DNA from 4 places in the Kitasatospora hibisci genome. Region 3 is predicted to be linked to each of the others. Evidence: riboswitches for the same ligand, from Rfam matches in the RefSeq annotation. Region 3 holds a riboswitch; each other region holds the start of a gene.
What was found. Region 3 has a riboswitch for cobalamin ahead of metE (5-methyltetrahydropteroyltriglutamate--homocysteine S-methyltransferase). Riboswitches for the same ligand answer to the same signal wherever they lie in the genome.
Positions count from the first base shown of each region.

Region 1 (7,186 bases), 1.7 Mb from region 3:
TCGACAACTCCCACCTGGACGTCGCCGCCACCGCGGCCGAGCTGGACCGGGCGATCCTGGCCCGACTGATGGGCATCCCGGTCCGCTGAGGCCTCCTGTGCGGGGCTGTCTCGGCGCCGGGGCCGTCCCGGGGCCGCGGCGGTGTCGGTGCCGGCTGCGATGATGGACGCGTCCTCATCGACCACCCCGGGGAGCTGACGCCCGTGCCGGAAGGCCACATCATCCACCGCCTCGCCGCCGAGAGCAGCACGGCCTTCGGCGGCCGCCCTGTCCGCGCCTCCAGCCCCCAGGGTCGGTTCGCCGACGGCGCCGCGCTGGTCGACGGGCAGGTGCTGACCGGGGCCGAGGCCACCGGCAAGCACCTCTTCCTCGGCTTCGAGGGCGGTGCCTGGGTGCACATCCACCTCGGCCTCTACGGCGGCCTCACCTTCGGCGAGGGCGCCGCGCCCGAGCCGGTCGGCCTGGTCCGGCTGCGGCTGGCGAACGGCGACGCCTACGCCGACCTGCGCGGCCCCAACACCTGCGCGTTGATCACCGGCGCCGAGAAGGCCGCCGTCGCCGCCCGGCTCGGGCCGGACCCGCTGCGCACCGACGCGGACCCGGACGCCGCCTGGCGGCGGATATCGGGTAGCCGGACGACGGTCGCGGCGCTGCTGATGGACCAGAAGGTGCTGGCCGGTGTCGGCAACGTCTACCGGGCCGAGGTGCTGTTCCGCCACGGCATCAACCCGCACCGGGCCGGCCGCGACCTCACCCGCGCCGAGTGGGACGCGGTCTGGGCCGACCTGGTCGCCCTGATGCACGAGGGCGTCGGTGCGGGCCGGATCGACACCGTCCGCCCCGAGCACACCCCCGAGGCGATGGGCCGCCCCCCGCGGGTGGACGACCACGGCGGCGAGGTCTACGTCTACCGCCGGGCCGCCATGCCCTGCCTGATCTGCGGCACCGACGTCCGCACCGAGGAACACGCGTCCCGCAACCTCTTCTGGTGCCCCCGCTGCCAGCAGACGTAGCAGGGCGTTCCCCGTTGTCATGATGCCGGCCCAGGATCCGCCGTACGCTGGGGGACGGCGTGGAGGGAGCAGCGGGGCGGATGGACGCGTACGAGACGGCCAACACCATGTCAGGCACGGTGCACGGATACGTGGTGCAGGGGCACAACGTCGAGCTGCACGTGCCGTCCGGCGCGCAGCCCGCGACGCCGCACCAGGTGCGCAAGCCACGCCCGGTCTTCGTCAACCGGGAAGGCGAGCTTTCCGCGCTCGTGGCGGCGCTGGGCAGGGCCGCGGACGGCGGGCCGGCCGTGGTGGCCTTCACCGGGCTCGGCGGCGTCGGGAAGACGGAGCTGATCGCCCAGTTCGTCCATCGGTACGGCGTGCACTTCCCGGACGGTGACCTCTACGCCGACCTCGCGGCCCACCGCCACGACGGCGAGGTCGATCTCGGGGCTGTGCTGGGCGGGTTCCTGCGGGCGTTCGCGGTGGAGCGGGTGCCGGACACCCTTGAGGAGCGGGCCGCGCTGTACCGGACGGTCACGGCCGAGCGTCACGTCCTGCTCTTCCTGGACAACGTCGAGCGGGCCGCCGAGGTACGGACCCTCTTCCCGTCCGCCGGGTTGGTGGTGGTCGCCGGCCGCCGGCGCCTCCCGGGTCTGCGCCTGGACGGGGCCGAGGTGCTGGATCTGGCGCCGCTGGGTACCACGGCCGGCGCCGCGTTGGTTCGGCGCTGGCTCGGGCCTGAGCGGGGCAGCGAGCAGGAGCTCAGGGAACTGGTCGAGCAGTGCGGCGGTCTGCCGCTGGCGCTTAACGCGGTCGGGTTCCAGCTACTCGACCGCGGCCGTCTGGGTGTGGGCCAGGTGTTGGCCGAACTGTCCGACCGGGAGCGTGGGTTGTCATCGTTCAGTAATGAGGAGGGCGGTGTCGACGGCGTCCTGGACTCGGTCTACCGGCGGCTGCCCCGGACCACCCGGGAGCTCTACCACCTGATCGGGGTGAATCCCGGCCCGCTGGTCTCGGCCGAACTTGCCGCAGCCGCGGGGATCGAGCAGGTGGACCAAGGCCTGGCCGAGCTGCGCTCCGCGCACCTCCTGGACGATGTGGTGGACGAGGGCCCGGACGAGCACTACCGCGCCCACGACCTGGTCCGGCGCCACGCGTATGAGCGGGTCCGAGAGCTTCCGGAGCGTTCCGGGTTGTTCGCCCGCGTGGTCGAGTACTACCGGGGCCGGGCGTTCCTGGCGGACGTCGCGGTACTCGGATCGCGGCTGCGGCTGCAGGAGCCGGCCGGGGAAGGGCTGCCGGCGTTCACGTCCGGCGCGGCGGCGCTGGACTGGCTGCGAACCGAGCGGGCCAACCTGCGTGAGGTGGTCCGGGCGGCCGGTGAGCAGGGCAGGCACGGCGACGTCTGGCGGCTCTGCGAGTCGCTCTGGCCGCTCTACCACGGTGGTAAGCACTACGACGACTGGGTCGAGACCCACCGGCTCGGCGTCGACTCGGCCCAGCGGGACGAACGTCCGGACGCCGTGGTCCGGATGCGCAACCAGCTCGCTCGGGCCCACTACGAGCTTCGGGACTTCCCGCGGGCGATCGAGCAGCTGGTGGCCGCGTCGGAGCTGGTGCCGCTGGTGGTCGACCCCCGCCTGGTGGGCGTGCTTCACGAGACGGAGGGCCTGCTCTGCCTGGCCGACGGGCGCCCGGAGCGGGCCGTCGAGCTGTTCACCCTGGCCCGGGCGGAGAACGAGGGCGACGCGCACGGTGTGGTCGTACAGGGCTACAACCTCGCACAGGCGTTGATCGCGGTCGGCCGCCCTGAGCAGGCGGTGGCCGTCCTGGACGAGGCGACCGAGCTGGCCGAGGCGGAGGACGACGGCCCGATGCTGATGCGGCTCGCGCTGGTGGGGGCGTGTGCCCGCCGGGCGCTGGGGCTGCTGGACGAGGCCGCCGCCCTGGCGGCGGAGGCCGGTCGGCGGGCGCTTGCCCTCGGCCAGCGACTGAAGGAGGCCGAGGCGTTGAGGCTGCTCGTGACCCTGGCCGAGGAATCGGGCGACAGCGGCCTGGCCGAGCGCAGCCGCTCCCGACTCGGCGAGCTCGGAGACGAGGAAGCGCATATCGGGAGGGGCGGAACGTGATGAGGGTGGTGTTCGCCGGTGCGGACGGGGGAGTGTGCGCTGAGGCCGACCGCACGACGCCCTCGGTGGGTCTGCGCTCAGTTCGCTGGTCGACCTGGTCGGCGCGGTAGCGGGTCGCCGAGCTCACGGGCGCGCGACGGCGCCCGGGGAAACCCTCAGCCGGCTGCGGTGGCGGTGGGGGTGTCGTGGGCGGCGGCGCAGGTGTTGAGGAGGGGGCGCATGGCGTCGTCCACGAGCCGGTAGCGCACGACGCGTCCGTCCTTGTCTCCGGTGACGACGCCGGCCGTCCTCAGGAGCCGCAGTGCCTGGGAGACGGCGGGGTCGCGCATGCCGGTGGCAACCGCGAGGTCGGTGACGGCGAGTGGCCCGGCGCGGTGGAGAGCGAGCAGCAGGGCGAGCCGTCCGGGGTCGGCGAGCAGCGAGAACCGCTCGGCCCAGGACCGGACGTGCCCGGTGTCGCCGATCGCGGCGATGGCCTCGCAGACCCGGTGTCCGTCGATGGTGCGGTGGCCCGCGCGGTCGGCCGGTACGAGATGCATACGGACATTCTTGCAGCCCCGGCCCTGTGATCCTTGACACCTGCGCAGGTGCGCAGCCTTGCAAGGATGTGCGCGGGCCCCCTACGGTGTTGCCCGCCGTGGTGCTCGGGAAGACCGGTGACGGACCCTCAGGGGTCCGGAGTCCGGAGCGGCCCTCGCCACTGTGATCGGGGGGAATCGTCCGTACCCCATGACGCCACTGGGTGCCTCGCGCGCCTGGGAAGGCGGGTACGGAAGCCCCGTCAGCCAGGAGACCGGCCACGGCATCTCACGAACGTCATTCCACGAGGTGCTGGAGCGTGATCCCAGGATGACCCTGCCCGAAACCGCCGCTGCTCCGGCGGCGCCGTCCGTCCTGCCGACCTTCCGGTGGCGCCGCGAGGACACCGTCCGCACGGCCGGGCTGATGGGGGTGATCCTGGCCATGCACGTGGTGGCCTTCGGGACGCTCGTCTTCCTGGTCGCCCCCGAGAAGTACGAGGTCGGCACCCAGGTCTTCGGGGTGGGCCTGGGCATCACCGCCTACACCCTCGGCATGCGGCACGCCTTCGACGCCGACCACATCGCGGTCATCGACAACACCACCCGCAAGCTGATGGCGGACGGCAAGCGGCCGGTCTCGGTCGGCTTCTGGTTCGCCCTCGGGCACTCCTCGATGGTGGTCCTGATGGCCGCCCTGGTGGCGGGCGGCGCGCAGCTGGCCGACACGCTGATGGACGACGATTCCACCACCCACCAGTGGCTGGGCATGGTCGGCACCTCCGCCTCCGGCGCCTTCCTCTACCTGATCGGTGCGCTCAACCTGGTCGCGCTGTTCGGCATCCTCAAGGTGTTCCGCTCGATGCGGGCCGGTCGGTTCGACGAGGCGGAGCTGGAGGAGCACCTCAACGCGCGTGGCTTCCTGGCCCGCATCCTGAACCGCGCGACCCGCTCGATCACCCGGCCGGGCCAGATGTTCCCGGTCGGCATGGTGCTCGGTCTCGGCTTCGACACCGCGACCGAGGTGACCCTGATGGTGATGGCCGGCTCGGGTGCGGCCTCCGGGCTTCCCTGGTACGCGATCGCCTGTCTGCCACTGCTCTTCGCGGCGGGGATGAGCCTGTTCGACACGCTGGACGGGACGTTCATGAACTTCGCGTACCAGTGGGCGTTCTCCAACCCGGTGCGCAAGGTGTACTACAACCTGACCATCACCGGCCTGTCGATCGCGGTCGCCTTCATCATCGGCACCATCGAGCTGGTCGGGGTGCTCCACGAGAAGCTGGACCTCACAGACCCGGTGAGCGGCTGGATCGCGGACATCTCGCTGGACAACGTCGGCTACGCGATCGTCGGGCTGTTCGTGGTGGTCTGGGCGGCGGCGATCGGGTACTGGCGGATCGCCGGGGTCGAGCAGAAGTGGAGCCCGCAGCCGGTGAAGCCGGGTGCCGGGCCGGCCGAGGACGCCCCCGCCGCCCCGGAGGCGGCGCGGTAGGCGGCCGGCGCCCGAATGTGACGGAGCCTCCCCGGGACCCCGGGGAGGCTCCGTCACGCTCAGCGGGTCAGCGCTCCTCGCGGAAGTCGACGTGCCGGCGCACGACGGGGTCGTACTTGCGCAGCACCAGCCGGTCCGGGTCGTTGCGGCTGCTCTTGCGGGCCACGTAGGTGTAGCCGGTCCCGGCCGTGGACCTGAGCTTGATGATCGGGCGCAGTTCGCTGCGGGCCATGGGTGGTCCTCCTGGGGTCGGCCGGTTCGGCGGGTCGCCGCTCCGGGGTGGCCGCTTCGGCGCCGGCCGGAGGCCGCACACCGAAATGGGAGTCGTTTTCATGCGTCGCATCACAACGCGAGCTCCGGCCCGCCCATTCCCGGGAGCGAGGTGGGAGCGCGGTGGGGGAGCGCCGCGGGCCGGGCCTCGGGTGGGGGCGCTCGGCGGGCGGATCGGGGTGGGCCTCCGTAGGCTCGACCCATGTCTGATGCGTACGCGGGCCGGCGGGAGCGGCTGAGGGAGCACTGCAGTGCGACCGGGGCCGACGCGGCGCTGATCACCCGCGCGGCGAACGTGCGGTACCTGACCGGGTGCCCGCCGTGCGGCGCGACGCTGCTGCTCACCCGGGAGCGGGCGCTGCTGGCGCTGCCGGACGACCTGCCGCCCGACGACGCCGGTGAGCACCTGATCGTGGAGGACGTGACCCGGATGCCGGTGGCGGCCGGGGCGGACACCGTGCTGGCGGCCGCCGCCGCCGCGGCGAAGCTGCGGGTGACGGACCTCGCGGTGGAGGAGCACGACCTCACCGTCAGCCGGCACCGCGCGGTGGCCGGACTGGCCGAGGGGGTCCGGCTGGCCGACCTCGCGCAGGCGGTCGAACGGCTGCGGGTGGTGAAGGACGAGCACGAGATCGCCGACCTGCGGATCGCGGCCGAGATCGCCGACCAGGCGCTCGGCGAGCTGCTGGAGTCGATCCTGGTCGGCCGCACCGAGCGGCACCTGGCGATGGAGCTGGAGCGCCGGATGATCGACCACGGTGCGGACCGCGCGGCCTTCCCGGTGTCGGTCGGCACCGGCAGCCACTCCGGGCAGCAGGCCCACCAGCCCACCGACCGGCGGGTGGAGGAGGGTGACTTCCTGACCGTGGTGCTGGGCGCGCGGTACCGCGGGTACGGTGTCTCCACCGCCCGGACCTTCGTGATCGGCGCCGCCCCCGCACCCTGGCAGGTGGAGCTGCACCGGCTGGTGTTCCGCGCCCAGCGGGCCGGGCGGGAGGCGCTCGGGCCGGGCGTCGAGCAGTACGTACCCGACCAGGCCGCACGGGAGATCCTGCAGGCCGCCGGGCACACCGAGGGCTCGCCGCACCCCGTCGGCCACGGCATCGGGCTGGAGATCCGGGAGGCGCCGCGCCTCGGTCCCTCGGACATGGGTAAACTGGACAGCCGCGTACCGGTCACCGTCGGCCCGGGGGTCCATCTCCCAGGCAGGGGCGGCGTCCGGATCGAGGACACGCTCGTCGTCCGTCCCCTCGAAGAGGGCGGGCCCGAGCTGCTCACCATCACCACCAAGGAGCTCCTCGCCCTGTGACCCGCGGCAGCCCGGGAGGCTGCCGCAGGCGGCAGGACGCACCCCTTGGTTCCTTGACAGCTATATCCAGGAGTAAGTGCGCCCGTGGCTTCCACGAACGATCTCAAGAACGGCATGGTCCTCAAGCTGGAGGGCGGCAAGCTCTGGTCCGTCGTCGAGTTCCAGCACGTGAAGCCCGGCAAGGGCCCGGCCTTCGTGCGTACCAAGCTCAAGGAGGTCCTGACCGGCAAGGTCGTCGACAAGACCTTCAACGCGGGCACCAAGGTCGAGACCGCCAACGTCGACAAGCGCGGCATGCAGTTCTCGTACAAGGACGGCGAGAACTTCGTGTTCATGGACATGGACACCTACGACCAGCTGACCATCGAGCCGGCCGTCGTGGGTGACGCGGCCAAGTACCTCCTGGAGGGCTTCGAGGCCCTGGTCGCCACCAACGAGGGCGCGGTCCTGTACATCGAGCTCCCGGC
Region 1 is NZ_CP171642.1:6,524,969-6,532,154, forward strand. It holds gene ACF9IK_RS28660 (AAA family ATPase) at 1-89, shown strand, start outside; gene ACF9IK_RS28665 (Fpg/Nei family DNA glycosylase) at 204-1,013, shown strand; gene ACF9IK_RS28670 (regulator) at 1,073-3,127, shown strand; gene ACF9IK_RS28675 (ArsR/SmtB family transcription factor) at 3,283-3,666, opposite strand; cobalamin riboswitch at 3,749-3,943, shown strand; gene ACF9IK_RS28680 (HoxN/HupN/NixA family nickel/cobalt transporter) at 3,977-5,140, shown strand; gene rpmG (50S ribosomal protein L33) at 5,208-5,372, opposite strand; gene ACF9IK_RS28690 (M24 family metallopeptidase) at 5,613-6,719, shown strand; gene efp (elongation factor P) at 6,804-7,186, shown strand, end outside.
Region 1: another riboswitch for cobalamin. It lies ahead of ACF9IK_RS28680 (HoxN/HupN/NixA family nickel/cobalt transporter); the one in region 3 lies ahead of metE (5-methyltetrahydropteroyltriglutamate--homocysteine S-methyltransferase).

Region 2 (7,186 bases), 5.1 Mb from region 3:
GACCACCGCCTGCGGACCCGAGGACCCGGGCTTCGCCGTCCCCGAGTCCGTGGCCGCGGAGGCGGCCGGCCCCGGGACCGCCGCCGACGCCGCCCCGGGCGGCCGGAAGCCGGCCCCCGCCGACGTCCCGTACGACGTCACGCCGCTGCTCAGGCCGAGCCGCAAGTACCTGGGGACGGCGCTGGACGACGTCCCCGCGAAGATGGACCCGCTGAGCAGCTTCACCGCCATGATCGGCAAGCAGCCGAACGTCGTGGAGTACTACGCGAGCTGGGGCGACGGCTTCGACACCGCCGGCGTCCGCCGGATCTACGAGGCAGGGGCGCTGCCGTTCATGGCCTGGGAGCCGCACTCCCCCTCGATGGCGGCGATCGCGGCCGGCGAGACCGACGACTACGTCAAGGGCGTGGCCAAGGCGGCCGCCAAGCTCAACCTGCCCATCGCCATCAGCATCGCGCACGAGATGAACGGCGACTGGTACCCGTGGGGCCGGCAGGCCGCCAGCGCCGCCGACTTCGTCGGCGCCTGGCGCCGGATCCACGACATCTTCGACCGGGCCGGCGCGACCAACGTGATCTGGGTCTGGAGCCCGAACATCACCGTCCCGGCGCCCAACACCCGGCTCGCGCCGTACTACCCCGGAGACACCTACGTGGACTGGGCCGGTATGACCGGCTACTTCACCCTCACCGGCCCGAAGACCTTCGACACGCTCTACGGCGCGACCATGGCGGAGATCCGCGCCTTCTGCAAGAAGCCGTTCTTCATCAGCGAGACCGCCTCCCAGCAGGGGAAGCGCCAGCGTGCCGACATCGACCAGCTCTTCACCGGGATCGAGGCGCACGACGACATCATCGGGTTCGTCTGGTTCAACATGGTGAAACGGGCGGACTGGCGCATCGAGACCTCCCCGCCGTCGCTCGCGGACTACAAGCAGCGCGTGTCCGATCCTCGCTACGGCTTCGACATCCGGAACCCATGATGCCCTCAGAGACCGACTCCCCCTGGTTCATCCCGCACACCCCGGTCCGGACGGAGACGGGGGAGGACACCGCGCAGGCCGGGAACGGGGCGCACGGCCCCGGGCACCCGGACGAGCCGGCCCGGATCCCCGGACCGGCGTACCCGGACGAGCCGGCCTACCGGCAGGACGCCGGGTACCCCGACGCGCCGGAGCACCCCGATGCCGCGGCGTACCCGCAGGACGCCGGGTACCCGGACGGGTCCGCGCACCCCGAGGACGGCCCGGCGCCCGCCGACCCGCGGTTCCACCCGTCCGACGGCCCGCCCGTGGAACTGGCCCCGTACACCATCCCGCCCGTCCCCGTGACCGGCTGGGACCCGGCGTCCAGCCCCCGGCGGCGCTGGATCGGCCGAGCCCTGCTCTTCGGCGTGCTGGCCGTCCAGGCGGCGCTCTCGCTGCGCCTGCTCGGCGCCGCGCACCCCGACGAGGCCATCGCCATGATCGTCGGCCGCCAGGAGCTGGACCACCTGTTCGACGGCGTCCCGATGACGACCGACCTGGTCGACCGCATCCCCGGCGCGCCCTGGCTCTACCCGCCGCTGGCCGGCGCCGCCGCGAACGCGAGCGGGATCTTCGGGGCCCGGGTGGTCAGCCTGGTCCTGGCCCTGGTCACCACCGTCCTCGCCTACTCGCTGACCCGTCGGCTCTTCAACGAGCGCGTGGCCATCTGCGGCGCCGCCGCGTACGCCGTCGTGCAGTCCACCGTGGTGGTCGGCTTCTACGCCGCCCCGGACGCCCTCGCGATCGCCCTGGTCGCGGTCGCCGCCTGGATCGTCGTCCGGACCGCCCGCGCCCCGGTGGCCCTGGTGCTGCTGGCCGCGCCGGTGGCGGCCCTGGCGGTCGCCGCGGAGTACGCCGCCGTGGTCGCGCTGCCCGCCGTGCTCGCCCTCACGGTGCTCTCCGCCTCGGCCCGGAAGGGCCGCGGCCCGGCCGCCCTCCGGGCGCTGCTCCTGGCCGTCGGCACCGTCGGACTGCTGCTGCCGTTCGGCCTGCTGGACGACGTCGCGTCCTGGTCGCCCACGCAGGGCCACGAGGCCCGGTCGGTCGGCTCGGTCCTGCTCTCCGCGGCCCGGTGGAGCGGCCTGTTCACGCTGCTCGCCTGCGCCGGGGCAGCCGCCTACGTACGGCGCGAGCGGATGTACGAGTCGCCCGAGGACGACGAGATCACGGCCACCCGGCTGCGCCGGGCCGCGCTGAGCACCACCCTGTGCGGGACGGCGCTGCTGATCCCGGTCCTGTACGCCTGCCTGGGCACCCCGGGCGTGATGTTCCGGCACCTCGGGTTCGGCATGCTCTTCGCCGCGCCGCTGGCCGGCGTGGGCATCACCAGGCTGGTCGGCGCGCACTTCCGCAACCCCCAGCTGGGGATCCTGGTGTGGGTGGTGCTGCTCGCCCTCGGACTGGAGCAGGCGTCCCTGCGGTACCAGGACGGTCCCGACTCCGGCCGGCTGCTCAGCGTGCTGCGCCTGCACGCCCAGCCGCACGGCCGCTACCTCACCGAGGTCGAGGGGCTGCCGGAGTACTACCTGGGCAGCGTCAGCAAGCCCGACCAGTGGTTCTCGGCCCGCCGGGGCACCGAGTACCAGGACCGGGCCGGCGTGGTGCACCGCGGCGACGACGGCACGGTCACCGCCGTCCGGGACGGCTGGTTCAACCTGGTCGTCCTCGACAGCACCGCGCCGAGCGCCATGAACCGGGCTCTCACGGACGCTCTCGGGGCCGGCGGGCACTACCGCCTGATCGCCCAGTTCAGCTCCCCGACCGGCGATTCCGGCACGTACAAAGTGTTCCTCAGGTACTGAGCGCGACGGGCCCACAACTCGGGCCCGGCGACACGCCCGCCACTACATATGGGGCCGTCATACTCAGCCGCCACTAGATGTATGCTCGTCCCTGCTGTCGACGCAGGGGAACCCGGTGGGAATCCGGGACTGCCCCGCAGCGGTGTGCGGGCGGCTCCAGCCGAGCCCGCGAGTCCGAGTACCTGCCGACGGTGTGCCGGTCGCCCTCCCCGCAGAGGCCTTCAGCACCAGTAGTACGTCCGGGCCTCGCGGGCGGGCCGGGGATGACACCGTCGCGCGACGCCGTCCGGCTGCCGCGCCGTGCTCCCCTGCCCCGAACGGCCCGGTGATTCGATCCACCGCCGCCGATCGCCGCCAGGAGAGAGCGCCTTGACCACCGCTGCCTCAGCCACCCTGCCCGCCCAGGTGTCCAGCTCCGCCACCGCCGACCCGACGGTCTCCGACCCGGGCGGCGCTCTGCTGCGGGTGCTGACCGACCGCAGCGCCGACCTCCCGCAGGTGGACCCCGGCCATGTCGCCGCCGCCGCGCTGCGCGGCCGGCACGCCGGTTCGGACTTCGCCGAGCTGCGCGGGCTGGCCGTGGACGCCGCAGCGTCGATGATCGCCGAGGACCCGCAGTACTCGAAGCTCGCCGCCCGGCTGCTCGCGCTGGAGATCGTCGACGAGGCCGCGACCCAGGGCGTGGTCTCCTTCTCCACCTCGATCGCGGTCGGCCACGCCGAGGGCCTGATCGGCGACACCACCGCCGCCCTCGTCGCCAAGCACGCCGATGCCCTCGACGGGCTGATCGACCCGCAGGGTGACGACCGCTTCGAGTACTTCGGCCTGCGCACCGTGCAGTCCCGCTACCTGCTGCGCCACCCGATCACCCGCAAGGTCGTCGAGACCCCGCAGCACTTCCTGCTCCGCGTCGCCTGTGGCCTGGCGGTCGGCGACGACGAGCAGTCGGTGCGCGAGGTGGCCGAGCTGTACCGCCTGATGAGCCGGCTGGAGTACCTGACCTCCTCGCCGACCCTCTTCAACTCGGGCACCCGGCACCCGCAGATGTCGAGCTGCTACCTGCTGGACTCGCCGCTCGACAACCTGGACTCGATCTACTCCCGGTACGCCCAGATCGCCCGCCTCTCCAAGCACGCCGGCGGCATCGGCCTCTCCTACTCGCGGATCCGCTCGCGCGGCAGCCTGATCCGGGGCACCAACGGCAAGTCCAACGGCATCGTCCCGTTCCTGCGCACCCTCGACTCCTCGGTCGCCGCCGTCAACCAGGGCGGCCGCCGCAAGGGCGCGGCCTGCGTCTACCTGGAGACCTGGCACGCGGACATCGAGGAGTTCCTGGAGCTGCGCGACAACACCGGTGAGGAGGCGCGCCGGACCCACAACCTGAACCTGGCGCACTGGATCCCGGACGAGTTCATGCGCCGGGTCAACGCGAACGAGGACTGGTCGCTGTTCTCCCCGGCCGACGTGCCGGAGCTGGTCGACCTCTGGGGCGAGGACTTCGACGAGGCCTACCGCAAGGCCGAGCTGGCCGGCAAGGCCGTCCGCACCATCCCCGCGCAGACCCTCTACGCCCGGATGATGCGCACCCTGGCGCAGACCGGCAACGGCTGGATGACCTTCAAGGACGCCTCCAACCGCGCCGCCAACCAGACCGCGCTGCCCGGCCGCACCGTGCACTCCTCCAACCTCTGCACGGAGATCCTGGAGGTCACGGACGACTCCGAGACCGCCGTCTGCAACCTCGGCTCGGTCAACCTCGGCGCCCACGTGGCCGAGGGCGCCACCGCCACCGACCTGATCGGCGCGATGGACTGGGAGCGGCTGGACGCCACCGTGCGCACCGCCGTGACCTTCCTCGACCGCGTGGTGGACATCAACTTCTACCCGACCGTCGAGGCCGGGACGTCGAACTCCCGCTGGCGGCCGGTCGGCCTCGGCGTGATGGGCCTCCAGGACGTCTTCTTCAAGCTGCGGATCGACTTCGACTCCGCCGAGGCGAAGGCCCTCTCCACGCTGATCGCCGAGCGGATCATGCTCACCGCGTACGAGCGCTCCGCCGACCTGGCCGAGCAGCTGGGCCGCCACGAGGCGTACGGCGAGACCCGCGCCGCCCGCGGCGAGCTGCACATCGACCACTTCCCGTCGGCCGCCCCGCAGTGGGCCGACCGCTGGGCCGCGCTGCGCACCCGGATCGCCGAGACCGGCCTGCGCAACTCGCTGCTGCTGGCCATCGCGCCGACCGCCACGATCGCCTCGATCGCCGGCGTCTACGAGTGCATCGAGCCGCAGGTGTCCAACCTGTTCAAGCGCGAGACCCTGTCGGGCGAGTTCCTGCAGGTCAACCCGTACCTGGTGCGCGAGCTCAAGGAGCTGGGCGTCTGGGACCAGCAGACCCGAGACGCGCTGCGCGACGCCAACGGCTCGGTCCAGGAGCTCAACTGGCTGCCGGCCGAGGTCCGTTCGCTGTACCGGACGGCCTGGGAGCTGCCGCAGCGCGCGCTGATCGACCTGGCCGCGGCGCGCATGCCGTACCTCGACCAGAGCCAGTCGCTGAACCTCTTCATGGCGGCGCCGACCATCGGCAAGCTCAGCTCGATGTACGCGTACGCGTGGAAGGTCGGTCTGAAGACCACCTACTACCTGCGCTCGCGCCCGGCGACCCGGATCGCCCAGGCCGCGTCCGGGACCGCCCGTACGGCCGTGCCCGTGCCCACCCCGACCATGACCCAGGAGGAGCAGGACGCCATCGCCTGCTCCCTGGAGAACCCCGAGTCCTGCGAGGCCTGCCAGTGAGCGCCATCCCCGAAGACCGCAAGATGCTGCTCGACCCCGGGTTCGAGCTGACCCTGCGCCCGATGCGCTACCCGTCGTTCTACGACCGGTACCGGGACGCGATCAAGAACACCTGGACGGTGGAGGAGGTGGACCTGCACTCCGACGTCGCCGACCTCGCCAAGCTGAGCGAGGGCGAGCGGCACATGATCGGCCGGCTGGTCGCCTTCTTCGCGACCGGTGACTCGATCGTCGCGAACAACGTGGTGCTGAGCCTCTACAAGCACATCAACTCCCCGGAGGCGCGGCTCTACCTGAGCCGGCAGCTGTTCGAGGAGGCCGTGCACGTCCAGTTCTACCTGACGCTGCTGGACACCTACCTGCCCGACCCGGAGGACCGCAACGCGGCCTTCGCCGCGGTGGAGAACATCCCCTCCATCCACCAGAAGGCCCAGTTCTGCTTCAAGTACATGAACGCGGTCGACCACATCGACTCGCTGCAGACGAAGGAGGACAGGCGGGCGTTCCTGCTCAACCTGATCTGCTTCGCCGCGTGTGTGGAGGGGCTGTTCTTCTACGGCGCCTTCGCGTACGTGTACTGGTTCCGGAGCCGGGGCCTGCTGCACGGCCTGGCGACGGGGACCAACTGGGTGTTCCGCGACGAGTCCATGCACATGGACTTCGCGTTCTCCGTGGTGGACACGGTTCGCGAGGAGGAGCCCGACCTCTTCGACGAGGAGATGGCCAAGCAGGTGACGGAGATGCTGGAGGAGGCCGTCGAGGCCGAGCTCCAGTTCGCCCAGGACCTGTGCGGTGACGGCCTGCCGGGCATGAACACCGCGTCGATGCGCCAGTACCTGGAGGCCGTGGCCGACCAGCGGCTGGCCCGCCTCGGCCTGCCGATCCGGTACGGATCCAGCAACCCGTTCGGGTTCATGGAGCTGCAGAACGTCCAGGAGCTGACGAACTTCTTCGAGCGCCGGGTGTCTGCCTACCAGGTCGCGGTGGAGGGCTCCGTCTCCTTCGACGACGACTTCTAGGTCGTCGGAGAAGCAGCGAAACGAAAGAGGTGCCCCGCACGGCCACAGCCCGTGCGGGGCACCTCTGTTGTTTCAGTCGGTCGGAAAGTCGCCGACCTTGACCCCGGCGAGGAACGAGGCCCAAGCCTCACCGGCGAAGAGCAGGGATGGCCCGTCCGGATCCTTCGAGTCCCGGACAGGGACCACACCGCTGACGCCGACCGCGATCTCCACACAGTTGCTCTGCGCGCCCGAGTACGACGACTTTCGCCAGCTGACGTCAGCAGCGGCCGCACCCTCGGGGATGCTACTCATCGCTGTGCATTCCTTTCGCGATGCGCTCGATGAGCGCGACTGATTCCTTTCGAGGCAGAGACTCCGCCAAGGCTCGACGGAACAGGTTGGAGTACTTGAAGACCTCTCCCGGTTCCTCGATGTAGAGCGTGCTGAGGAGGCTGTCCACATACACGACGTCCGTCTCGGTGCTCTCGGGAAAGCTCAGGATGACGAGCGGCCCGAACAGCGCGGCGTGAACATCCGACTTCTCCGGCAACACCTGGATGTTGATG
Region 2 is NZ_CP171642.1:3,137,673-3,144,858, forward strand. It holds gene ACF9IK_RS13290 (glycoside hydrolase family 26 protein) at 1-982, shown strand, start outside; gene ACF9IK_RS13295 (glycosyltransferase family 39 protein) at 979-2,826, shown strand; cobalamin riboswitch at 2,904-3,030, shown strand; gene ACF9IK_RS13300 (ribonucleoside-diphosphate reductase subunit alpha) at 3,232-5,619, shown strand; gene ACF9IK_RS13305 (ribonucleotide-diphosphate reductase subunit beta) at 5,643-6,638, shown strand; gene ACF9IK_RS13310 (DUF397 domain-containing protein) at 6,711-6,932, opposite strand; gene ACF9IK_RS13315 (helix-turn-helix domain-containing protein) at 6,925-7,186, opposite strand, start outside.
Region 2: another riboswitch for cobalamin. It lies ahead of ACF9IK_RS13300 (ribonucleoside-diphosphate reductase subunit alpha); the one in region 3 lies ahead of metE (5-methyltetrahydropteroyltriglutamate--homocysteine S-methyltransferase).

Region 3 (7,186 bases):
GGGTGATGCCGGGCTTGGGGTTGTGGCTGTTGCGGACGAGCCGACCGGTCAGCTCGGGCGGCAGGGTGCCCTCGACGGTGAGCCCGGTGGCGGTGAGCTCGTCGGCCACGGGGGCGTAGTGGCCGGTCAGGTACGGCTTGGCGGTGGCGGTCATGGGAAGGGTTCCTCCGGTGTTCGCTGTTCCGAGTCGGGTGTTCTGTGTGTACGGGGGCGGACGGGGTCTGCCGGACGAGCCGGCCCGGTCCGGGGTTCAGGCGGCTCGCGGGTCGGGCGCCGGCTGCGGAGAGACGGGCGTGGCCTTCCGGCGGCCGGTGCACCGGGTGAGGAGGAGCGCGAGCAGGGCGGTGACGGTCAGGACCACGGCCGAGACGGCGAAGGCGGTCCGGTAGCCGGCGGTGAGGGCTTCGAGGTGCGGCTGACGGGCGGCCGCATGGGTGGTGACGGAGCCGGCCAGCGTGGTCAGGGCCGCGAGGCCGATCGCGCCGCCGACCTGGCGGGTGGTGTTGACCAGTCCGCCGGCCAGTCCGGCGTCCTGGGGCGGGACACCTTCCACGGCCAGGGCGGTGAGCTGGACGAAGGCGATGCTCAGGCCCAGGCCGATCAGGACGCTCGGCCCGAGGACGTCGGCGAGGTAGCTGCCGTCGGCGCCGATCCGCGACAGCCAGAGCAGACCGGCGGCCTCGGTGAGCAGGGCGGCGACCACGGTCGTGGCGGGACCGAGTCGCCGGGAGACCCGCGGTGCCACGGCGGCGCCGAGCATGTTGGCCGCGGCGAGCGGGAGTTGGCCCGCGCCGGTGGCCAGCGGACCGGATCCGAGGACCTGTTGCTGGTAGAGCGGCAGGAAGAAGAACAGGGCGATCCACACCGACCCCAGCAGCGCCATCAGCAGGTTGCCCGTGGCCACCCGGCCGGTGGCGAGCAGCCGCGGCGGTATCAGGGCGTTCGGCCGGCGGCGCTCGATGAGTGCGAAGGCCGTGAGCAGGGCGACGGCGGCGCCCAGGGCCCCGACCACCCCGCCGTCGCTCCAGCCGGCTCCGCGGGCGGTGGTCAGGCCCCAGACCAGGCAGGTCAGGGCGAGGGTGACGGTGGCGGTGCCCGGCAGGTCGAACCGCCCGGACGCCCGCCCGGCCTTCAGCCCAAACTTCAGCCCGGACACGGGCTCGTCCACCGGTCCGGCCACGCGTCCGGCCACGTGCCCGGCTTCCGGCGGAACGAGGGCGGCCACGGCGGCCAGGACCAGTGCCGACCCGAGCGCGACCGAGTGGAAGATCGCCGGCCATCCCCATGCCTGGGTCAGCACACCGCCCAGCAGCACGCCGGCCGCGCCTCCCGCGCCGGAGACCGCTCCCCACACTCCGAGGGCCTTGCCACGCCCGGGGCCGGTGGGGAACTGCTCCATCGCCAGGGCCAGAGCGGCCGGGACGATGGCCGCCGCGGCGAGGCCCTGGACGGACCGGGCGGCGATCAGCAGACCCGCGGCGGCGGCCAGCCCCGCCACCAGCGAGGCCGCCGCGAACAGTGCGAGCCCGGCGATCAGCACCCGGCGGCGGCCGAGCAGGTCGGCCGCCCGTCCGCCGGCCAGCAGCAGCGCCCCGAACGCCAGGCCGTAGGCGTTGACCACCCAGGTGGTCGAGCCGTCCGAGAGGCCGACCCCGGCCCGGATCTGGGGCAGCGCCACGTTCACGATCGAGGTGGCGAGCATGACGGTGAACTGGGCCGCGGCGAGGGCCGCGAGCGCCGCTCCCGGTCGGTGAGCCCGGCCTGCCGCCGGCTCGGTCTGCGTGCGTGCAACGTTCATGGCGCACAGACTCGTTCGGGACGCTGTCCACTTGCCAGGCCCGGAGGGGCCGAGGACCGTCCACCACTGTCCGCAGCTGTCCACCCGCGCCGGGCCACGCCGGTGCGCGGCCCGCACCGCTCCGGAAGGCGGGCACGCGTCCTCAGCGGGTGCCGTGCAGCTCCTGCTCCCACAGCGCTTCGCAGAGCAGGTCCAGCCCCTGTCGCAGGTGGCGCCGGTAGGTGCCGTACGGGAGGCTCAGGCGGCGGGCCGCGGCCTCCTGGGTGGGCGCGCCGGAGAAGTAGCCCGCCGTCACGGCGTCCCGGGCGCGGACACCGCGCGGGTCGCGGCCGAGGTCGTCCACGGTCCGGCGCAGCAGCTCGCGCAACACCTCGACGGGCTCCTCGAAGTCGGCCGCCAGACGGGCGCGCATGAGGGAGCAGGCGGCGAAGGCGCCCGGATCGCGCCAGTGGGCCAGGGCCTCGCGCACGGCCTGGTCGAACGCGCCGCGCGAGACACCCGACGGCCCGGCCTGGACGGGCACGGCGGTGGCCGCGATGAAGTGGCGCAGCCACGTCTCGACGGGCACCTGCCGCCAGTCGACGCCGAACACGCCGTACGTGTGATCGCCGACCCGCGGGCGGGCGCCGGTGTCGGCGAGGCTGCCCTTGACGCGCGCGGCCCACGTCTCCGCGTCCCGCCAGACGGCGAAGCCGAAGGCGCGTCCACGGGCGCGGGCGGACTCCGCCTGGGCGCGGGAACTGCTCAGGTCGATGACGCGCGAGGGTATCTGGTAGCGCTCGGGGTAGACCGTGAAGCGGCTGACGCCGATGTGCTCGCCGGGCCGTACCGGCGCGGTGGCGTCGGTGTACGCCCAGGCGGCCGCCACGACCGGATCGGTGGCCAGATCCTCCGGGTCGGCGGGGGCGGGCAGCGCGAGGCGGGCGGTGAACGCCACGATCCGGCCGGTGCTCACCAGGCGGTAGACGCTGAAGGCCTGCGGCTGGCGCGCCGCCCAGTAGCGGACCAGCTCCGCGGAGGCCGGACCCTCGGTCTCCGCGGCCATGCGCAGCACGACGTCGAGGTCGTCCGGGGTGAGGGGCCGGTCGTGCACCTCGTCCTCGCGGGACCAGGTGCGCAGCCGCGCCACGATCTCCCCCTCGCGGAAGAGGTAGAAGAGTTCGTCGGTGACGGTCCAGACCCGCTCCTCGGGTGCCTCGCGCAGAAGTCGCAGGTACTCTTCGGCGAGTCGGTGGCGCATCGTCACGAAGGCGTTGGGGGCCCGCCAGCGCAGGTCGGCGGCCAGCGTCTCGCGCGCGGCGTCGTGCGGATGGAGGCCCCGGTGGGTGGACTCCATGAAGGGCAGGTCCCGGAGCCAGGCGAAGAGCGGGTGGGCCTCCTCGTCGGGCAGGACGGCGGCGAGCAGTTCCTCCGAGGTCGAGTAGGCCTGGGCCGCCACCTCCAGGGCGCGGCGGTGGGCCGCGCTCGGCACCTCGCCGATCAGGCCGGAGAGGAGGGTGCGCAGGACGTCGGCCGAGGGGGCCCAGACGTCCTCCCGGTTCCAGTCGGCCGTCCTCGCGGCGGCCGCGAGGGAGAGGGCCAGCGGGTTGCCGCCTGCAAAGCGCAGCACCCGCTCACGGAGTTGGGGGAGGACCTGAGCCGTGGTCAGCAGGCTCCGGGCCTGCTCCTCGGTGAACGGCTCCAGTTCGCGGACGGCCAGCAGCCCGGCCCAGGCGGGGTCGGCGGTCCACTGGGGTTGCGGGGCGAGGCGGCCGGCCAGGACCACCAGGGTGTCGTCGGCGGCGCGGGGCAGGAACCGTTGCCACAGCCAGCTCTCCAGCCACTGGCAGTGCTCGAAGGAGTCGACCAGCAGGACCGTCCCGGGCACGTCCAGGAACGGGGCGGCGCTCCGTTCGAAGTCGGCCGGGTCCCGGCTCACGAAGCGGCCGTCCAGTTCGAGGAGGAGCCGTCCCGCCGTCCGGGCGTCGTCCGCCAGGCGGCGCAGCAGCGTCGACTTGCCGATGCCGCCCGGCCCGAACACGTAGAACGCGAACGGCGCGTGCGGATCACCGGACAGGGCCTGCGCGAACTGCCCGAGCTCCGCGTCCCGGCCGATGAAGGCCTGGACGCGTGCGCTGCTCAGTCTCTCCCGGACGGACGCCATGACGGCTCCTCTCCCCATCTCTCGGTACCGGACCGGCCCTGCGGTCCGGAGGGCGGGGTGACAGGGCGTCGGTGCCGGTGAACGGTGTTGAACGGCGGGCGGTGCCCGGCGGGGGTACGGCCTCGGTGGGGGTGGGCCGTCCGACCGGCCCGGGGAACCGGCGCCCGTGCTCTCAGGCCGGCGGTAAGCGACGAGGCCGGCGGACCGCGGCGCCGTGCACGGCCTGCGGACGGCGGCGCACCACGTTCCGCGCTGTGACCGGACAGCCGATTCGCACTCTGGGCAACGCTTGTCGGCTCCTACGTCGGGACGGCCGAGGAGGTCCACGCCCAGGACGGCCCGCGGCCGGCCCACCCGTGGAATTTGTCGTGGGCACTATAACTGAAGCCCCGTCGGCACCGGACCCGGCCGACCGGGCCCCGGGTGGTTCGCCTTCGCCCGTTCCGCCTCGGCGTTCGTCGTGCGGTCGGGGGCAGCGGGACGGGCAACCGCAGGAGGAGGGCACATTCGGCCGGGCCTTCCGCCCCGATCGAACCGGGGGACGAGAGCCTTCGGGAGGCGAACGACGAGAGAGCCGGCGAGGAGGAGCCACGCCTGCCGGTTCGAACGGGAAGCGTGAGCGTCGGTACGAGCGCATCAAGGAGAGCGCGAAGGACCGTGGTGAGAGCGAGAAGCGCGCGAAGGAGATCGCGGCCCGGACCGTGAACAAGGAGCGCGCCCGGCACGGTGAGTCGAGGACTGCCAGCCGCTCCTCGACCAAGGACATGTCGTCGTCGCGGCGCGGTGGTCTGCGTTCGCACTCGGGCTCGCAGGGGGCCGACGTACGACCGGCTGTACAACGAGGCCAAGCAGCGCAACATCGAGGTTCGTTCGAAGATGAACAAGAAGCAGCTCGCCGACGCCCCGGGGCGCTGAAAGCCGGCACGCACCCCGGAGGCCCCGTCCGACCTGTCCTGAGGTCGGCCCCGTCCCGGTATCCGGACGATTTACGCGGTTCAGTGTTCAGCTCCCGCCGTCCTGCCCCTAAGCTGGCCGTGCAGCTGGTTCGCCCTGTCCGCCAGGCAGGCGCGTCGCAAGAGGGAACCCGGTGGGAATCCGGGACTGCCCCGCAGCGGTGAGTGGGAACGACCGCCGTCATACGCACTGGGCCCCGGTCGGGTCTGGGAAGCGACGGCCAGTAGGTGTCCGCCCTGGAACCAGGGCGGCCGTGCCCACGAGTCCGAAGACCTGCCACTGCCCGCGCGCGACCGTTCGCGCGCGGCAATCCGGTGACCTCGTGGGCGGGTCGGCGTGCGTACCAGGCGGAGCAGTACCCGCGTGCGGGGCGTCCGCCCGGTTCGTCATCCCTTCGCGCCTTCGTGCCGTCATCGGGCACCGGAGGAACCAGGCTCGCGAAGGAGAGTCCCTTGACAGCGAAGTCCGCAGCCGCGGCGACCGTGGCCACCGTGTTCGGATACCCCCGCCAGGGCCGGCGCCGGGAACTGAAGAAGGCGATCGAGGGGTACTGGAAGGGCGCGGTCACCGCCGGGGCGCTGCTGGCCACCGCCTCCGACCTGCGCCGGGAGAACTGGGCGCAGCTCGCCGAGGCGGGGGTCGAGGAGGTCCCGACCGGCGACTTCTCGCTCTACGACCACATGCTGGACGCGACGCTCGCCGTCGGTGCGATCCCGGCCCGGCACCGGGCCGCGGTCGAAGCCGACCCGCTGGACGGCTACTTCGCCATGGCGCGCGGCACCCAGGACGTCGCGCCGCTCGAGATGACGAAGTGGTTCGACACCAACTACCACTACCTCGTTCCCGAGTTGGGCCCCGACACGGTGTTCGCCGCGAACCCGGCCAAGGCGGTCGCCGAGCTGCGCGAGGCCCTCGTCCTCGGCCACGCCGCCCGGCCGGTGCTGATCGGCCCGGTCACCTACCTGCTGCTCGCCAAGCCGGCACCCGGCGTCGCGGCCGACTTCCAGCCCGTCACCCTGCTGGACCGGCTGCTGCCCGTCTACGCCGAGCTGCTCGCCCACCTGCGCGCGGCGGGGGCCGAATGGGTCCAGCTGGACGAGCCCGCGCTCGTCCAGGACCGCGCTCCGGCCGAGCTGAACGCCGCCGCCCGCGCCTATCGCGAGCTGGGCGGCCTCACCGACCGGCCGAAGCTGCTCGTCGCGAGCTACTTCGACCGCCTCGGCGAGTCGCTTCCCGTCCTGGCCAAGGCCCCCGTGGAGGGTCTGGCGCTGGACTTCACCGGCCCGGCGGCCGCCAACCTGGGCGATCTTGCGGCCGTCGGGGGGCTGTCCGGCAAGCGACTGGTCGCGGGGGTCGTCGACGGCCGGAACATCTGGATCAACGACCTCGGGAAGTCGCTGGCCACCCTGGCGACGCTGTTCGGCCTCGCCGAGCGGGTCGACGTCGCGCCGTCCTGCTCCCTGCTGCACGTGCCGATCGACGCCGGCCTGGAACGCGACGTCGACCCGCAGATCGCCCGCTGGCTCGCCTTCGCCAAGCAGAAGGCGGCCGAGGTCGCCCTGCTGGCCCGCGGCCTGCGGGAGGGCACCGGCGCGATCACCGCCGAGCTCGCCGCCAACCGCGCCGACCTGGCCTCCCGCGCCACCTCGCCCATCACCCGTGACCCGGCCGTGCGCACCCGCACGGCCGCCGTCACCGAGGCCGACGCCCGGCGCGCCCAGGCCTACCCGCAGCGCGCCGAGGCCCAGCGCGCCCGGCTCGGCCTGCCGCTGCTGCCGACCACCACCATCGGCTCGTTCCCGCAGACCACCGAACTGCGCGTCGCCCGCGCCGACCTGACCGCCGGCCGGATCGATGCGGCCGCCTACCGGGAACGGATGGAGGCCGAGGTCCGCGAGGTCATCGCCTACCAGGAGAAGGCCGGCCTGGACGTCCTGGTCCACGGCGAGCCCGAACGCAACGACATGGTCCAGTACTTCGCCGAGCAGCTCACCGGCTACCTCGCCACCCGGCACGGCTGGGTCCAGTCCTACGGCACCCGGTACGTGCGACCGCCGGTCCTCGCCGGCGACATCTCCCGCCCCCACCCGATGACCGTCGACTGGTTCCGCTACGCCCAGGGCCTGACCGACCGTCCGGTCAAGGGCATGCTCACCGGGCCGGTCACCATGCTCGCCTGGTCCTTCGTCCGCGACGACCAGCCGCTCGCCGACACCGCCCGCCAGGTCGCCCTCGCCCTGCGCGACGAGGTGGCCGACCTGGAGGCCGCCGGCGCCGCGGTCGTCCAGGTC
Region 3 is NZ_CP171642.1:8,188,712-8,195,897, forward strand. It holds gene ACF9IK_RS35565 (carotenoid oxygenase family protein) at 1-154, opposite strand, end outside; gene ACF9IK_RS35570 (MFS transporter) at 251-1,798, opposite strand; gene ACF9IK_RS35575 (ATP-binding protein) at 1,941-3,941, opposite strand; partial or broken gene ACF9IK_RS35580 (plasmid stabilization protein) at 4,577-4,856, shown strand; cobalamin riboswitch at 4,965-5,190, shown strand; gene metE (5-methyltetrahydropteroyltriglutamate--homocysteine S-methyltransferase) at 5,348-7,186, shown strand, end outside.

Region 4 (7,186 bases), 5.8 Mb from region 3:
CGTAGAAGCGGTAGGTCTCGGCCGCGAGGTCGCGCTTGACCTGCTCCCAGCCCTCCTTGGCCGCCGCCTCGCTGTCCATCTCCATCTCCGAGGAGCGCTGGATCCAGGACCAGCCGGAGCCCATCTTGTGCCAGTCGACGGTGCCGCCCTCGCCGGAGGCGCCGAGCACGCGCAGCGCGTTCTCCTCGCCGACCTTCCACTTGGCGGACTTCACGAACTGGAACACCCCGACCGGCCAGCCCTGGTTCCAGGCCCGCAGCGCCATGCCGAACGCGGCCGTGGACTTGCCCTTGCCGGGGCCGGTGTGCACGGCGGTGATCGGCAGGGTGCGGCGCTGGCGGGTGGTCAGACCGTCGTCGGGAACGCTCTCGGGAACGCCCTTGGGCATGGGGATCAGGCCGCCTTTCGCAGGGGAGTGGCACGGTTCTCGCGGACGAGCGAGGCGACGCCCTCGGCGCGCAGCTCGTCCAGGGTCACGGCGGAGGCGCCGAGCCGCGCCGCCAGGGTTCGGGCCAGGCCGAGCCGGACCGGACCGGCCTCGCAGTCCAGCACCACACCGGTCACGCCCTGGGCGGCCAGCAGCGCGGCCGCCCGGTGCGACCGGGCCACCGCGTCCGGCGCGCCGGTGGCCCGGCCGTCGGTCACCACGACCAGCAGCGGCCGGCGGTGGGGGTCGCGCATCCGCTCGACCCGCAGCACCTCGTGCGCCCGCAGCAGCCCGGCCGCCAGCGGGGTCCGGCCGCCGGTGGGCAGCGACTCCAGGCGGGCCGCGCCGACCTCGACGGAGGAGGTGGGGGGCAGGGCCAGCTCGGCGCCCGCGCCGCGGAAGGTGATCATGCCGATCTTGTCGCGGCGCTGGTAGGCGTCCATCAGCAGCGAGAGCACCGCGCCCTTGACGGCCGTCATCCGCTGCCTGGCCGCCATCGAGCCCGAGGCGTCCACCACGAACAGCACCAGGTTGGACTCCCGGCCCTGGCGGACCTGCTCCCGGAAGTCGTCCTTGGCCAGCAGCAGCGCGCGCGAGGTCCGCCCGCGTGCCACCTGGTGCGGCGCGGCGGCCTGCAGGGTGGCGCTCAGGTGCAGCCGGGCGAGCCGGCCCTGCGGGCGCCGAGCGCGGATGGTGTGGCCGCCGTCGGTCTCGGCGGGGGAGCGACGGCCCTGGGCGCCCCGCCCGGTGCCGTCCACCTTGAACAGCCTGGTCCGGTACGGTTCGCCGGCCGCCACCGGGGCGGTCTCCCGCCCGGGCGCGGGCGGCTGGACCGGCACCGGCTGCTGCTGGGCCTCCTCGGGCCCGGGCGCGGGTGCGTCGGTGCCGGTCGGGGCGGGCGGGCCGGCCGGTTCGGGCGCGCCGCCCCCGCCGCCGTCCGGGCCGTCGCCCGGGCCGTCGCCGTCCGGCTCGGGGCCGTCGTCCCCGGGCCCGCCGTCGCCGGGGCCCTCCGGCCGCGGGTCCTCCGCCGCCGGCTCCTCGGGCTCCTCCGGTCCGGCGTGCTCCGCGAGGGTCCGGTCCAACTGCTCCTCGTCCAGGCCGGGCGCGTCGAAGGGGTTGCGCCGGCGCCGGTGCGGCAGCGCCAGCTGCGCGGCCTTGCGGACGTCCTCCTCCAGCACCTCGGTGCGCCCCGCCCAGGCGGCCAGCGCGACGGCGGTCCGCGCCATGACGATGTCCGCGCGCAGCCCGTCCACCTCGAACGCGGCGCAGACCGCGGTGATCTGGCGCAGCGCCCGGTCGGTCAGCTCGACCTCGGGCAGCAGCTCCCGGGCCGCGGTGATCCGCTCGGCGAGCTCCCGCTCGTCCGCGGCGAACCGCGCGGCGAAGCCGGCCGGGTCGGCGTCGTAGCCGAGCCGGCGGCGGACCACCTCGGCCCGCTCGGACGGCTCCCGGGTGGCCGCGATCTCCACGGTCAGGCCGAACCGGTCGAGCAGCTGCGGCCGCAGCTCGCCCTCCTCCGGGTTCATCGTGCCGACCAGCAGGAACCGCGCGGCGTGCCGAACCGAGACGCCCTCGCGCTCGACGTAGGAGCGGCCCATCGCGGCGGCGTCCAGCAGCAGGTCCACCACGTGGTCCTGGAGCAGGTTGACCTCGTCGATGTAGAGCACGCCGCGGTGGGCCTGGGCGAGCAGTCCCGGCTCGTACGCTTTGACGCCCTCGGCCAGCGCCCGCTCCAGGTCCAGCGAGCCTACGATCCGGTCCTCGGAGACGCCGACCGGCAGTTCGACCAGCCGGGCCGCGCGTGCCGACGCGTGCGCGCCGTCGTGCGCGCCGTCCGGGCACTGCGGGTCCGGTGCGGCCGGGTCGCAGGCGAAGCGGCAGCCGTCGACGGTGGCGATGGACGGCAGCAGGCCGGCCAGCGCGCGCACCATGGTCGACTTGGCGGTGCCCTTCTCGCCGCGCACCAGCACCCCGCCGACGGCCGGGGAGACGGCGTTGAGCAGCAGCCCGAGCCGCAGGTCGGCCATGCCGACGATCGCGGTGAACGGGTAGCGGACGTCACTCATGATTCTCCAAGGGGGCCCCGGGCGGCAGGAACGGCAGCGCGCCCGCGGCCGGCACCCCGCCCTCGATCAGCTTCCACAGCGCGTCGGTGTCCGCGTGCTCCTCGATCAGGTCGCCCAGCCGGTCGAGCCGGGCCTCGCGCGCGGCGGCGAAGGAGGTGTCCGGGGCGGGGACGAAGTCCCGGCCGGCGGCGGCGGCCACCTCGCCCAGCAGGGCTCGCCGGAAGCCGTCGTTCTCCAGCGCGCCGTGCCAGGTGGTGCCCCAGACCGCGCCCACCCGGCAGCCGTCCAGGAAGGGCGCGCCCCCTTCGACGGTCACCACTCCGTGGTGGATCTCGTACCCCTCCACCCGCTGCCCGTAGGCCTCGCCGACCGGCCTGCCGAGCACCTTCTCGGCGCCGAACCGGACGTGCGTCGGCAGCAGGCCGAGTCCGTCCACCGCGCCGGCCCGGGACTCGACCCCGTCGACGATCCCGCGCGCGAGCATCTGGTAGCCGCCGCAGACGCCGAGCACCGGCAGCCCGGCCGCGGCCCGCGCCCGGAGGGCCGGCTCCAGCCCGCGCCCGCGCAGCCAGGCCAGGTCGGCGACGGTGGCCCGGGTGCCCGGCAGCACCACCAGGTCGGCGTCGGCCAGCTCCTCCGGTCGGGTGGCCCAGCGGACCAGCACGCCCGGCTCCTGGGCCAGCGCGTCCACGTCGGTGAAGTTGGAGAGCCGGGGGAAGCGCACCACCGCCACCCGCAGCACGTCCCGGCCCACCGGCCCGCGGCCCTCGGCGCGGTCCACCACGGTGGTGAGGTCGAGCGAGTCCTCGGCGTCCAGCCAGAGCCCCGACAGCATCGGCAGCGTGCCGAGCACCGGACGGCCGGTCAGCTCGCGCAGCATCTCCAGCCCGGGGGCGAGCAGCCGTGCGTCACCGCGGAACTTGTTGACGAACCAGCCGGCCACGTGGCGCTGGTCCTGCGCGGAGAGCAGCGCCAGCGTCCCGTACATCGCCGCGAACACGCCGCCGCGGTCGATGTCCCCGACCACGACGACCGGGAGCCCGGCGGCGGTGGCCAGGCCCATGTTGGCGATGTCCCGGTCCCGCAGGTTGATCTCGGCCGGCGAGCCGGCGCCCTCGCAGACCACCACGTCGTAGCGGCGGCGCAGGTCGGCCAGGCACTCCAGGGCCCGCTCCAGCAGCACGGGCTTGCGCTCGCGGTAGTCCAGCGCGCCGACCTCGGCCACCGGGCGGCCCAGCAGCACCACCTGGCTGCGGCCGTCCGCGCCGGGCTTGAGCAGCACCGGGTTCATCGCCGCCTCGGGCTCCACCCGGGCCGCCTGCGCCTGCATCGCCTGGGCCCGGCCGATCTCGGCGCCGTCGGCGGTGACGAACGAGTTCAGCGACATGTTCTGCGCCTTGAACGGCGCGACGCTGACGCCCTGCCGGGCCAGCCAGCGGCAGATGCCCGCGGTGACCACGCTCTTGCCCGCGTCCGAGGTCGTCCCGGCGACCAGCAGCGCGTTGCTCATGCCCTTCCCCTCCTGCCCAGGACCGCCCGGAGCAGCAGGTGCCCCGCGACCGTCGTACCCAGGGCCAGCCCGCCCACCCGCCGGGAGAGCAGGCAGGCCCGTTCGATGTCGTCCACCCCGACCGGCCGCAGCTCCGCACCGAGGACCGGCCGGTGCTCGACCCGGTCGCCGTAGTTGAGCGTCCCTCCCAGGCGGACGCCGAGGGCGCCGGCGAAGGCCGCCTCGGCCTGGCCCGCGTTGGGGCTGGGGTGCGCGGAGCCGTCCCGGCGCCAGACCCGCCAGGCGGTCCGGGGCTCGGGCGCGGCGGCCACGGCGAGCAGTGCGGTCAGCCGGGCACCCGGCCAGCCCGCCACGTCGTCCAGCCGGGCCGAGGCCCAGCCGAACCGGGTGTGCCTCGGCGAGCGGTGGCCGACCATCGCGTCCAGGGTGTTGACGGCGCGGAAGGCCAGCAGCCCGGGTGTGCCCGCGACGGCGCCCCAGACCAGCGCGTTCACCACGGCGTCGGCGGTGTTCTCGGCGACCGACTCGACGACCGCGCGGGCCACCTGCTGCTCGTTCAGCGCGCTCGGGTCGCGCCCGCACAGGTGCGGCAGCCGGGCCCGGGCCGCCGTCAGGTCTCCCGCGGTGAGCGAGCGGCCGATGGTCCGGGCCTCCCGGGTGAGCGAGGTGCCGCCGAGCACCGTCCAGGTCGCGGCGGCGGCCAGCGCGGCCCGCCCGCCCGGGCGCCGGGCCAGCAGCCGCTCGGCGGCCGCCGCGGCGGCCGTGACGGTGCCCACGCAGAGCGCGGTGTAGGCGGCGCCGACACCTCGGTCGTCGCGCCAGATCCGGCGTTCCAGGCGGCCGGCCGCGCTGCCGAAGAGCGCCACCGGGTGGCCGCGGCGCGGGTCGGCGAACCGGGCGTCGGCGAGGCTGCCGGCGGCGGCGCCCAGGGCGAAGGCGGCGGCGCGGGTCAGCGGGCGCACGGCGGGCAGGGGAGGTCTCGGTGGGGCTGGGCAGCCTGCATCGCGTGCGTGTCCTCACTCAGGGTCCGCGCCCTGGATCGACGTACCGGGGGCGAGAGTTTCCTGGCTTCCGGGTCGAACGCACGCCCGCGCCTTCCAGCGGCTTCTGACGGCCCGCCGTGGCAATCGTGTCGGACGTGCTCCCCGGTGACAGTGGCGGGACCGCGCCGGACTCGCACCGGCTTCCTCTGCATGCCTCCGTATTGGCTGAAGGATCCCATCACGCGGCCGAACCGCGAGTCAACCAAGGTCGCGGAGGGGTTGGTCACACGGCCTCACGCCGCCGCACCCCCGTCCTCACCGTTCCCGACCACGTCGCTATCTCCGATCACGACCGCCGCAGGCGCATGACAGGCTGTGGGATCGTCCATCCGCCTGGAGGTACCTCCAGTCCCGCTTCGTGCGTTCGGCGGCTGGGGCGCCGGTGGACCGGACCCCTACGGTCGGCGCATGCGACGCAGACAGCCACCCGCCCTGCCGCCGGTGCCCTTCTCCCCGGCGGCCGCCCGCGCGCACCGCGCCGGCCTCGGACTGACCCCCGAGCAGGTCGCCGGTGCAATGGCCGCGCACGGGGTCCGGTTGCTGCCGGCCCACGTGCTCGGCTGGGAGGGCGGCGAGCTGCGTCCGACCGAGGAGGAGTTCATCGCCCTGGCCCGGGCGCTCTGGTGCCCGCCCGCCCAGCTGATGGGCGCCCACCCGGCCCGGCTGCGGGACTTCCGGGTGGCCCGGGAGCTCAACCAGGAGGCTGCGGCCCGCCGGATCGGCATCGCGCTGCGTCACTACCAGCAGGCCGAGGCGGCCGACCGCTGGGACGGCGACGAGGCGCAGACCCATGCGCTCGCCCAGGTGCTCGGACTGCGGCTGCGCGAGCTGGTCGCGGTGACGGGCCGTCGGGAGGAGCTGGACCAGCGGTTGAAGCAGTGCGTGGACGGCCGCTGGCAGGCGCACGTCCGTGCGATCGGCCGGATCGTGCCGGTGCACGAGGAGGACCTCGCCGCTGTGCTGGCGGAGCTGCAGAGCGAGTACCAGGTCTCCTCGCACTGGGGCGCCGGCAGCTGGGGATCCCCGGTGCCGGCGGCCGGTGCCGCCGGCACCGGGGACCAGCCGGTCGGCGAGCGGTTCTGGGAGCTGCTCGGCCGCCGGCAGACCGACATCCCGGTGTGACCGCCGGGTTCTGACCGGCCGCCCGTCCCGGGTCCCGACCGCGCAGGGGTTCCCGGTATGACCCGGACGGCCGCGTCCGGTGGCCGCCCGCAGCCCCCGCGAGTGGACTGGTGCGCACAGAGTGCCCAGTCCGCGACCGACAGAGCGGGGAGCGATATGCGTTGGGGAACCGCGGCCGCCGTGGCGGCCGCCGCCGTCGGAACCGGGGTCGCCGTGCTGGTGATCGGCCGCCGGGCGTCGGAGCGGATGGTCCGTCCGACCGCTGCCCGCGAGGCGCCCGGCGGTCCCGTCCTCGTGCAGGCCCTCGGGGCCGGCCGGGTCACCTTCACCCCGGGCCCCGAGAGCGCCCGGCCCGGCCGCTGGGGCGTCGAGTGGGCCGGCGGCGGGCACGCGGTCGTCGACGAGATCCTGCACCGGGACGACCGGGGCGTCACCCGTCGCCTGGTCCGGGCCGACCGGGGCACGCTGACCGCCGGCACCGAGGTCCGCTTCACCCCCCGGGTGTACCTGGGTGACCCGATCGGGGCACTCGGCCTGGCGTACGGCGAGACCGCCGCCCAGGGCGAGCTGGGCGCCCTCCCGGCCTGGTACCTGGACGGCAAGCGCGGCACCTGGGTCGTCCTGGTGCACGGCCCGGAGGCGGACCGCCAGCAGGTCCTCCCGGTGCTTCCGGTCCTGGACCGGCTCGCCCTGCCGGCCCTCGTCGTGACCTACCGCGGCGACGCAGGCGCGCCCGCCTCCCCGGACGGCCTCGGCCATTTCGGCGAGACGGAGTGGCGGGACGTCGAGGCGGCCGTCCGGCTCGCGCTGGACAACGGCGCCGCCCGGATCGTCCTCTACGGCTGGTCGGTCGGGGCCACCATCGCCCTGCAGGTGGCCGCGCGGTCCGCCTGGGCCTCCTCGATCGCCGGCCTCGTGCTGGACTCGCCGGTGCTCGACCTGCCCGCCTCCGCCCGCCGGGGCGCCGCCCGGGCCGGCTTCCGCGGCACCGCCGCCGACCTCGGCGCGCTGGCCGCCG
Region 4 is NZ_CP171642.1:2,380,840-2,388,025, reverse strand. It holds gene cobO (cob(I)yrinic acid a,c-diamide adenosyltransferase) at 1-388, opposite strand, end outside; gene ACF9IK_RS10170 (putative cobaltochelatase) at 394-2,493, opposite strand; gene ACF9IK_RS10165 (cobyric acid synthase) at 2,486-4,003, opposite strand; gene ACF9IK_RS10160 (cobalamin biosynthesis protein) at 4,000-4,965, opposite strand; cobalamin riboswitch at 5,059-5,221, opposite strand; gene ACF9IK_RS10155 (XRE family transcriptional regulator) at 5,455-6,168, shown strand; gene ACF9IK_RS10150 (alpha/beta hydrolase family protein) at 6,325-7,186, shown strand, end outside.
Region 4: another riboswitch for cobalamin. It lies ahead of ACF9IK_RS10160 (cobalamin biosynthesis protein); the one in region 3 lies ahead of metE (5-methyltetrahydropteroyltriglutamate--homocysteine S-methyltransferase).